2 regions of the Streptomyces sp. NPDC006332 genome follow, and region 2 is predicted to be linked to the other one. Evidence: riboswitches for the same ligand, from Rfam matches in the RefSeq annotation. Region 2 holds a riboswitch; the other holds the start of a gene.

Region 1 (5,295 bases), on a different contig from region 2:
TGCGGCAAGTTGGTCAGCGGATCGAGTTCCTCCTGGTGGAACTCGTTCGGCGGGTGGCCGAGCAGCGAGACGATCAGCGGGGCGAACACGGCGACCAACACCAGGACCAGCACGGTGATTCCGCCGGCCAGAGCAACCTTGTCCTGCTTCAGGCGGTGCCAGGCGATCTGCTTCAGGGACCGGCCTTCGACCTTCTTGGCGCCTGAGTCCGCGGGGTCGGCTGGAGCGGCCGGCGCCGCTTCCGCAGCGGTGTCGTGCAATGGCGCCGTCATGGCAGGGACCCCTCTCAACCGGCGGTGACCGGCCCGCACTTGCCGCTGTAGCGGCGTCATCTTCAATCGAACACAAAGGGGCAACCCCCCTTGGACGGGGAGTCTTCAACGCCTCGGCGATCAGGTGCCAGCCTTGGCGGTGAATGGATGCGCAACCGTGATGCTGCACCAGCGATTCCGTTATCCGAACAGTGGGTAACAGCTGTCGGACGTGTGGAAGTTGGGACACCGGGGCGAAACGGGCAGCATTGAGGTCAACAGACGCCAATCTACGCGCATGGATCGACACCTAGAGCCAAAAGAAGATCAATAACCTCGAAGTGACTCATGTCACGAGGGTGAGCCGCCGCCCGAACCGGTCAGTACCGGCCACCCGCCTGCGGATAGCCGTAACCGGCCGCCGGGGCCTGGGCGGGGGCAGGGGCGGCGTGCGCCTCCCGGTCGTAGAAGGGGCGGGCGTTGGCCCGCATCCACAGGGCGACCGGGTCGTACTCGTCGGACATGGCCACGGTGGAGACCGGCAGCCCGTCCGGGACGACACCGATGGACTGCTGCATCATCGCGCGCACCGAGTCGACGGCCGGCGGACTGGTGTCGTACACGTCGAGGCCGACGGCGAGATAGGGCGCCCCGAGCGCGGGCTGCACCCAGGCGCGGCGCAGGGCGCGCACCGCCGGGGTGCGGTGGGCGTTCTGCGCGATCAGGGCGTAGAACTGCGGGATCTCGATGCCGGGTTCGGACAGCCTGAGGGGCCCGGCGGGCTGGCGGTCCAGGCCGGTGGCGATGCGGCGCAGGTCGAGCCAGGGGATGCCGACGCCGCCGCCGGGGGCGTGCGGGTTGAGCCAGAGGCCGTAGTGGTCGGGGTAGAGGGTGCGGGCCACGTCGAGGCCGTCGATCACTTCGTACGATCTGTTCCAGCCGCTGGCCGACAACTCCTGGGCGGAGGTGACGCATGGGGCGTAGCCGTACCCCTCGACCTGCATGTTCCCGTACTGGGCGTCGGGGGAACCGGCCTGGCCGTGCCACAGCAGCATCCAGACCTGTCCGGAGGACGGGGTGGCGAGCGCGCGAAGGAGCGCCTCGTAGGCGTCGTAACGCCCGGGCGTCACCTGGCGCAGCATGTGCTCGACCTGCCCGGCCGCGGTGCCGCTGGCGCTCACCTTTTACCGACCCTTCGTGATGTGGCCTGAATAGGGACCCAGCTTAGGCGCTCCGCCGGGTTCAGCCGTTGAGCTGTTTCAGTAGCCCTGTCGCTGTTTCAGTAGCCCTGTTGGTAGAAGGGCCGCACACTCTGCCTCATCCAGTGGCCCACCGGGTCGTCCGTCACGTCCAGGAGCACCAGGTTGACCGGCCACCGGACGGGGACGGTGCCCAGGGCACGGGCCAGGGCCTCCATCGGCAGGGCCCGCAAGTCGCCCTCCCACTGGGACAGTTCCACGCCCACGAACATGACCGGCTCGGCCGTCTCGATGACGGCGAGGCAGCGGCGGGCGGTGAGCACCACGCCCGTGGCGGCGAACTCGGACGAGGCCGCCGCGAGGAAGTCGACCGGGTCGTCCTGCCAGTCCGGCTCGAACAGGCGGACCCGGCCGCCGGCGGCGGGACCGTCCAGCGGGGTCCGGCCGACCCGGCACAGTTCGGCGACGGCGGCCGGCGGCAACGGGACACCGACCGTGCCGTCCGGGTTCACCGCGAGGCCGACCTGGGGCGGCAGACCGCGGGCGAACTCGACCGCGGGGGCGATGGTGTACGACAGGTGCGAGCCGACCACCTGGCGGAACTGTTCCTCGGAGCTGAACACCGGGACGTAGGCCTGGCCCTCGATCTCCAGCGTGGGCAGGTCCAGGGGGCCGCTGTGCGGTCCGCCGCCGTTGGGCAGCGGCACCCAGAGGAAGCTGCGGCCGAGCACCTCGATGATCCGCCCGCCCGCCCCGGGCACGCCGAGGGAGGCGGACAGCACCTCCTCCAGCTCGTTGCCGGGCCATCCGCCGTGCGGATGAGGGTGCGCCTGTGCCGGGAAACCCGGGAAGTCAGCGGGGAAGTCCGCCGGGAAGTCCATCTGCCTGCCTACCGCCTGCCTGGTACCGCCTGCTGTAGCTGAAAAGGCTATCGGGTACGGAGCGCCCATGAGAGACGGGCGGCCGGTCCGGCCACCGAACCGGTCCGGCTCAGCCCGTGAACCCGATCCGTCGCAGCACGTTCGCCGCGTCCCGGTCGACCAGCACCGCCGAGCCGCAGCCCGCGGGCAGGTCGCCGTTCGCCACGGAGCCGATCAGGCGGGAGGCGGCGCCCCGGTGACGCAGGAACGCGTACCGCGAGACACCGCGGCCGCGCTCGCGCTGCCCGGCGAGGGCGGTGTCCGGCGTGACGTCGAGCAGCAGCAGGTGCAGGGTGCCACCCCGGCGACGGGCCTCGCGGGCCAGCCAGCCGCGCACCCAGGCCTGCGTACCGCAGTCGTGCACCACGACCCCTTTGCCGGAGCGCAGGGCGCGGCGCAGACCGGCGTAGTGCGCGAGGCGGACCAGGGGGCGGTAGACCGCGTACGGCAGGAAGCGGGGCATCCGCGTCGCCCAGCGGTCGCGGGCGTCCTGGGAGTCGATGCGCAGCCCGTTGACCGTGCGGCGCATCAGGGTGGACTTGCCGCTGCCGGGCAGGCCGGTGATCGCGACCAGGTCCCGGGGGCCGAAGAGCAGGGCGTGCGGGCTGCGGCCGCCGCGCTCACGGAGGTCGCGGACGACGGGTGCGCCGAGCGGGCCGCACGCCTGAGGTGCCGGGACCGTCGTCTGCTCGGGCAGCGCGAGAGCCGAGGTGGTCGCGTACGCCGTGGTCCTGTTCACCGTGATCGTCCTCCCCTGGGGTGGTCACGACTTCCCTGCCCGTCGAGTGTAAAGAGAAGGTAATGCGCGGTGTCTCGTGTTTTCGTGCTCGTCCTGCCACAAGCCGGTTACAGATGCCGCCCTGCCGTACTCGACCGATGCGTGCAATGATGTCGGCGCCAACTGCATACCGGCCGCTTGAATCCGCGCGGGAGAGTTCCGGGTCGTACGTGTGTCGTACGGATGCCCGGGCGCCGAAGGAGCAAGTCCCTCCCTTGAATCTCTCAGGCCCCGTACCGCGCGGGCGAGGCACATCTGAAAAGCGGGCCGCTGCGACAGTGGCCCCACCCAAGGTGCAAGTCGTGATCACCGCTTCGCGTGGTCCTGACGAACCTCTCAGGTTCCGATGACAGATGGGGAGGAACGACCTCGCCCTCCCTCACGCTCGACATGAGCTCGCGCGGGAGGTCCCCCATCGCCTCGGGAGACGACCGTCCGATGAGCAGTACCGCACCCCGTCACACCGCGCTCGACGCCCTGCATCGTTCGCTCGGCGCGACGATGACCGACTTCGCCGGCTGGGACATGCCCCTTCGCTACGGCTCCGAACGCGACGAACACCAGGCCGTGCGCACCCGGGCCGGTCTGTTCGACCTCTCGCACATGGGCGAGATCACGGTGACCGGCCCGCAGGCGGCCGCGTTCCTGAACCACGCGCTGGTCGGCAACATCGCCTCCGTCGGCGTCGGCCGCGCCCGCTACACCATGATCTGCCGGGCCGACGGCGGCATCCTGGACGACCTGATCGTGTACCGGCTCGACGAGGCGGAGGCCGGGTCCGCGCACTACATGGTCGTCGCCAACGCCTCCAACGCCCAGGTGGTGCTGGACGCGTTGACCGAGCGGGCCGCCGGTTTCGACGTCCAGGTGCGCGACGACCGGGACGCCTACGCGCTGATCGCCGTACAGGGCCCCCAGTCCGCGGGTGTCCTGAAGTCCCTCACCGACGCCGACCTCGACGGCCTGAAGTACTACGCCGGTCTGCCGGGCACCGCGGCCGGCGTGCCCGCGCTCATCGCCCGCACCGGGTACACCGGCGAGGACGGCTTCGAGCTGTTCGTGAAGCCGGAGCACGCCGTGCGGCTGTGGCAGGCGCTGACCGAGGCCGGCGAGGGTGTCGGCCTGGTCCCGTGCGGCCTGTCCTGCCGGGACACCCTGCGCCTGGAGGCGGGCATGCCGCTGTACGGGCACGAGCTCTCCACCGCGTTGACCCCCTTCGACGCCGGTCTCGGCCGGGTGGTGAAGTTCGAGAAGGAGGGCGACTTCGTGGGCCGCGAGGCCCTCCGGGAGGCCGCCGCCCGTTCGGAGCACAACCCGCCGCGGGTTCTCGTCGGCCTCGTCGCCGAGGGCCGCCGGGTGCCGCGTGCGGGGTACCCGGTCGTCGCGGACGGCCGGGTGATCGGCGAGGTCACCTCGGGCGCGCCCTCGCCCACGCTGGGCAGGCCGATCGCGATGGCGTACGTCGACGGGGCGCACGCGGCGCCGGGCACACCCGGTGTCGGTGTGGACATCCGGGGCAGTCACGAGCCGTACGAGGTCGTGGCGCTGCCGTTCTACAAGCGTCAGAAGTGACGGCGGCGGGCAGTCGGCGTGCGTGACCCTGCGCACTTTCCGCTGCTCACGTACGTTTCCAGCAGTCCCTCATTCACCAGCACTCCCCCGCGTACAGGAGAATTCAGGCCATGAGCAATCCCCAGCAGCTGCGCTACAGCAAGGAGCACGAGTGGCTGTCGGGCGCCGAGAACGGCGTCTCGACGGTCGGCATCACGGAGCACGCGGCCAACGCGCTCGGTGACGTCGTCTTCGTCCAGCTCCCGGAGGTCGGTGCCGGTGTGACCGCGGGCGAGACCTGCGGCGAACTGGAGTCCACCAAGTCGGTCAGCGACCTGTACTCCCCGGTGTCCGGTGAGGTCACCGAGGTCAACGAGGACGTGGTCGACGACCCGTCGCTGGTGAACTCCGCCCCCTTCGAGGGCGGCTGGCTGTTCAAGGTCCGCGTGGCCGAGGAGCCGGCCGACCTGCTCTCCGCCGACGAGTACACCGCCTTTTCCGCCGGCTGAGGAGTCCTGCACCTGATGTCCGTTCTGAACACGCCCCTGCACGAGCTCGACCCCGAGGTCTCCGCCGCGGTCGACGCCGAGCTGGTC
Region 2 (5,295 bases):
GGAGGGACGACGTCCATGGCGTCCGAGCAGATCGGCTACCGCGGTCCGACGGCCTGTGCGGCCGCCGGCATCACCTACCGGCAACTGGACTACTGGGCCCGCACCGGTCTCGTGGAGCCGAGCGTGCGGCCCGCCTACGGGTCCGGGACGCAGCGTCTGTACAGCTTCCGGGACGTCGTCATCCTGAAGATCGTCAAGCGCTTCCTGGACACCGGTGTGTCGCTGCAGAACATCCGCACGGCGGTCCAGCATCTGCGCGAGCGTGGATTTCGCGATCTGGAGCGCATGACCCTGATGAGCGACGGCGCCACGGTCTACGAGTGCACCACGCCCGACGAGGTCCACGCACTGCTCCAGGGCGGCCAGGGTGTCTTCGGGATCGCAGTCGGTGTGGTGTGGCGGGACGTGGAGAGTGCCCTCTCACAGCTGCATGGCGAGCGGGTGGACACCGGGGAGACGCTGGTCGGACACAACCCCGCGGACGAGCTGGCACGGCGCCGCAACCGGGCGGTCTGAGCGCCGTCCCCGCTCTTGGGTGGGGCATTGTCAGTGGCGTAGGGCAGCATCGGAGATGTGAGAACCGCGCCCACGATCCTGCATCTCGACATGGACGCCTTCTTCGCCTCGGCGGAGCAGGCCTCCAAGCCGAGTCTGCGGGGGAAAGCCGTCGTGGTGGGCGGGCTGGGGCCGCGTGGGGTGGTGGCCACGGCGTCGTACGAGGCACGGATCTTCGGGGTGCACTCGGCGCTGCCCATGGCCCAGGCGAGACGGCTCGCGCCGAACGCCGCGTATCTCGTGCCGCGCTTCGCGTTCTACCGGTCGATCAGCGATCAGGTGATGGAACTGTTGAGAGCGCTGTCGCCGTTGGTGGAGCCGCTGAGTCTGGATGAGGCGTTCGTGGATCTGGAGGCCGGGGGAGCGGCCTGGGACGAGGAGTCGGCGCGGCTGGCCGGGGTGAAGCTCCGGGCGGACATACGGGCTGTGACGGGGCTGACGGGATCGGTGGGGCTGGCCGCCTCCAAGATGCTGGCGAAGATCGCCTCGGAGCAGGCCAAGCCGGACGGACTGGTGCTGATCAAGCCGGGGACCGAGCGGGAGCTGCTCGGGCCGATGCCGGTGCGGACGCTGCCGGGGGTGGGCCCCGCGACGGGGGACCACCTGCGGCGTGTGGGGATCCACACCGTGGAGGAGATCGCCGAGGCGGGTGAGGACGAGTTGGTGCGGCTGCTGGGCAAGGCGCACGGGCACTCGCTGTACGCGATGGCGCTGGCGCTCGACGAGCGGCCCGTGGTGGCGGAGCGGGAGACGAAGTCGGTGTCGGTGGAAGACACGTACGACGTCGACATCCATGACCGGGTCCGGGTGGGGATGGAGGTGCAGCGGCTGGCGGAGCGGTGTGTGCGGCGGCTGCGGGAGGCGGGGCTGTCCGGCCGGACCATCGTGCTCAAGGTGCGACGGTTCGACTTCTCCACGCTCACCCGGTCCGAGACGTTGCGGGGGCCGACGGACGATCCGGGGGTGGTGCGGGAGGCGGCCGCGCGACTGTTGGACTCCGTGGACACGACCGGGGGTGTGCGGTTGCTCGGAGTGGGGGTCAGTGGGTTGGCCGACTACACGCAGGAGGATCTGTTCGCGCAGGCGGCGGGAGAGCGGATGGACTCCGGTGCGGTCGAGGAGGCGGATGACACGCCCGTCGAGGAACCGAAGGCGCCGACTGAGCGGCGGTGGCCCTCGGGACACGATGTGCGGCACACCGTGTACGGACACGGGTGGGTGCAGGGAAGCGGTCTCGGGCGGGTGACAGTGCGGTTCGAGACGCCCGACTCGGGGCCTGGGCGGGTGCGGACGTTCCGGATCGAGGATCCCGATCTTGAGCCGGCGGAGCCGTTGCCGTTGGTGCGGGCGCTCTCCGAGGCGGGTGAGGCTCAGCTGGGCGGGGCCTCGGTGGGCGGGCCAACGGGGTCGGGGTGAGTGCGGGGGTGGCGGGTCTGGGTGGAGTGTGGGTGGGGTGTGTGCTGGTTTCGGGCGCGAGGGGACGGGCTGGTGAGCCGTACGGGTCGGCTACCGGCGGCCCGGCTGTAAGTGCGCCGGGCTGATCGGGGTGCGTCGTGGGGGTGGCGCGGTGGGCGGATCGGCTGGGCCTGGGCCGGATGTGTCGGCCGCCGAGGTCGGTCATCCGGATGGGGGAGGTGTCGGTGGGGAGGGTGGGGACGACGACGTGGAGGGTCAGGACTCGTCCGTGTTTGCCAGCGTGCCGAAGTCGTGGTCCGGGAGCGGAGGAGGAGGGGCGGACAGGTCGAGACCGTAGTGGTGGTAGAGCTGCAGTTCCTGCTCGGGGGAGAGGTGGCGGCCCACGCCGAAGTCCGGGGCGTCCTTGATCAGGGCCCGGTCGAAGGGGACGCGCAAGGTGCCCTCGATCAGTTCGCTGGGCTCCAGGGGGACGAAGGCGTCCCTGCTGAACAGACCTGTCCGTATGGCCGCCCACTCCGGTACGCCGGTCGCGTCGTCGAGGTAGATCTCGTCGATCGTGCCGATCTTGGTGCCGTTGCGGTCGAACGCCTTGCGGCCGATCAGGTTGCGCGGATCGATGTCGGTCTGCACGGGTCCTCCATTTGGTCGCAACTCATCCGTAAGCACCACAAAAGAGCACAATCAGGGAGGCGGCCACTCGAACGCTCAAGCGCTGATCTCGCTGGTACGCTGGCAAACGGCTGCTGACCCCGTGCGGGAGAGTCCTTCGGGCGACATCCGGAGGCGCCGAAGGAGCAAATCCTCCCCGGAATCTCTCAGGCCCCCGTACCGCATGGGTGAGGTCACTCTGGAAAGCAGGGCGGGTGTCGACGGCTTCCGCTCTCACCGACGGTGAAAGTCGGCCACCCTCGGGTGGTCCGGTGAAGCTCTCAGGTTGAGATGACAGAGGGGGAGGCCGTTCGGGTACCCGTGCCGTGGTGCCCCACGAAGGTCGTGTCAGACCAGGAGGCCTCCGCAATGATCGCTCACCGCAGTCCGCTCTCCGAACTGGAGCAGGGAATTCCGTTCGAACAGCGTCACATCGGACCTGACCAGGAAGCTCGGGCGAAGATGCTCGCCCATGTCGGGTACGGCTCGCTGGACGAGCTCACCGCCGCCGCGGTGCCGGACGTGATCAAGAACGCCGACGCGCTCGATCTGCCGGGTGCGCGTACCGAGGCCGAGGTGCTGGCCGAGCTGCGTTCGCTGGCCGACCGGAACCAGGTTCTCGACTCCATGGTCGGCCTCGGGTACTACGGGACGTTCACGCCGCCCGTGATCCTGCGCAACGTGATGGAGAACCCGGCCTGGTACACGGCGTACACGCCCTACCAGCCGGAGATCTCCCAGGGGCGTCTGGAGGCTCTGCTCAACTTCCAGACCATGGTCGCCGAGCTCACCGGCCTGCCGACCTCCGGTGCCTCGCTGCTCGACGAGGGCACCGCGGCGGCCGAGGCGCTGGCACTGTCGCGGCGCATGGGCAGGAACAAGAAGGGTCTCTTCCTGGTCGACGCGGACACGCTGCCGCAGACCGTAGCCGTGATCCGGACGCGGGCCGAGCCGACCGGCGTCGAGGTCGTGGTCGCGGACCTCGGTGACGGCATTCCGGCCGAGATCGCCGGGCGTGAGATCAACGGTGTGCTGCTGCAGTACCCGGGCGCCTCCGGTGCCGTACGCGACATCAAGCCGCTGATCGAGCAGGCCCACGAACTCGGCGCGCTGGTGACGGTCGCCGCCGATCTGCTGGCGCTGACGCTGCTGAAGCCCCCGGGTGAGCTCGGTGCGGACATCGCCGTCGGGACGACCCAGCGGTTCGGGGTACCGATGGGCTTCGGCGGACCGCACGCCGGATACATGGCGGTCCGTGAGAAGTTCGCGCGCAGCCTGCCGGGGCGGCTCGTGGGCGTGTCCGTCGACGCCGACGGGAACAAGGCCTACCGGCTCGCCCTGCAGACGCGGGAGCAGCACATCCGGCGCGAGAAGGCGACCAGCAACATCTGCACCGCGCAGGTGCTGCTCGCCGTGATGGCCGGCATGTACGCCGTCTACCACGGGCCCGAGGGCCTCAGGGGCATCGCACGGCGCACCCACCGGTACGCCACGATCCTCGCCGCGGGCCTGACGGCCGGCGGGATCGAGGTCGTGCACGGCTCCTACTTCGACACCCTGACCGCCCGGGTGCCGTCACGGGCGGCCGAGGTCGTCGCGGCCGCGCGCGAGAACGGCGTCAACCTCCGGCTCGTCGACGCCGACCTGGTGTCGATCGCGTGCGACGAGACCACCTCGCGGACTCAACTGGCCGCCGTGTGGGCCGCGTTCGGGGTCGAGGGGGACATCGAGGCGCTGGACGCGGCCGCCGAGGACTCCCTTCCGGCCGCGCTGCGGCGTACCGACGCGTACCTCACACACCCCGTCTTCCACCAGCACCGCTCCGAGACCGCGATGCTCCGCTACCTGCGTCGGCTGGCCGACCGGGACTACGCCCTCGACCGCGGCATGATCCCGTTGGGCTCCTGCACCATGAAGCTCAACGCCACCACCGAGATGGAGCCGGTCACCTGGCCCGAGTTCGGTCAGCTGCACCCCTTCGCGCCCGCCGAGCAGGCCGAGGGCTATCTCGTCCTCATCCGCGAGCTGGAGGAGCGTCTCGCCGAGGTCACCGGCTACGACACGGTCTCGCTGCAGCCCAACGCCGGTTCGCAGGGCGAGCTGGCGGGACTGCTCGCCGTACGCGGATATCACCGGGCCAACGGGGACGAGCAGCGGACCGTGTGTCTGATCCCGTCGTCGGCGCACGGCACCAACGCCGCCAGTGCCGTGATGGCCGGGATGAAGGTCGTCGTGGTGAAGACCGCCGAGGACGGCGAGATCGACGTCGAGGATCTGCGGGCGAAGATCGAGCAGCACCGGGACGAGCTGGCGGTGCTGATGATCACGTACCCCTCCACGCACGGTGTGTTCGAGGAGCATGTCGCGGACATCTGCGCGCAGGTGCACGAGGCCGGCGGCCAGGTGTACGTCGACGGCGCCAACCTCAACGCCCTGGTGGGGCTGGCCAAGCCGGGACACTTCGGCGGGGACGTCTCGCACCTGAACCTGCACAAGACGTTCTGCATCCCGCACGGCGGCGGCGGTCCGGGCGTCGGCCCGGTCGGGGTGCGCGCGCACCTGGCGCCGTACCTGCCGAACCACCCCCTGCAGCCCGCGGCCGGCCCGGAGACCGGTGTCGGGCCCGTCTCGGCCGCGCCCTGGGGCTCCGCCGGGATCCTGCCGATCTCGTGGGCG

Evidence for each region. Region 2 has a riboswitch for glycine ahead of gcvP (aminomethyl-transferring glycine dehydrogenase). Riboswitches for the same ligand answer to the same signal wherever they lie in the genome.
Region 1: linked by a shared signal. The riboswitch ahead of gcvT (glycine cleavage system aminomethyltransferase GcvT) and the one ahead of gcvP (aminomethyl-transferring glycine dehydrogenase) in region 2 are both predicted to bind glycine.

The regions. Positions count from the first base shown of each region.
Region 1 covers NZ_JBEXRA010000027.1:64,081-69,375, reverse strand. Annotated here, with positions in the region: gene ABZ027_RS23960 (ABC transporter permease) at 1-272, opposite strand, end outside; gene ABZ027_RS23955 (enhanced serine sensitivity protein SseB C-terminal domain-containing protein) at 632-1,432, opposite strand; gene ABZ027_RS23950 (enhanced serine sensitivity protein SseB) at 1,531-2,331, opposite strand; gene ABZ027_RS23945 (AAA family ATPase) at 2,441-3,109, opposite strand; glycine riboswitch at 3,288-3,397, shown strand; gene gcvT (glycine cleavage system aminomethyltransferase GcvT) at 3,587-4,720, shown strand; gene gcvH (glycine cleavage system protein GcvH) at 4,831-5,208, shown strand; gene glyA (serine hydroxymethyltransferase) at 5,224-5,295, shown strand, end outside.
Region 2 covers NZ_JBEXRA010000049.1:8,349-13,643, forward strand. Annotated here, with positions in the region: gene ABZ027_RS33220 (MerR family transcriptional regulator) at 1-516, shown strand, start outside; gene ABZ027_RS33225 (DNA polymerase IV) at 574-1,971, shown strand; gene ABZ027_RS33230 (PRC-barrel domain-containing protein) at 2,227-2,601, opposite strand; glycine riboswitch at 2,716-2,812, shown strand; gene gcvP (aminomethyl-transferring glycine dehydrogenase) at 2,989-5,295, shown strand, end outside.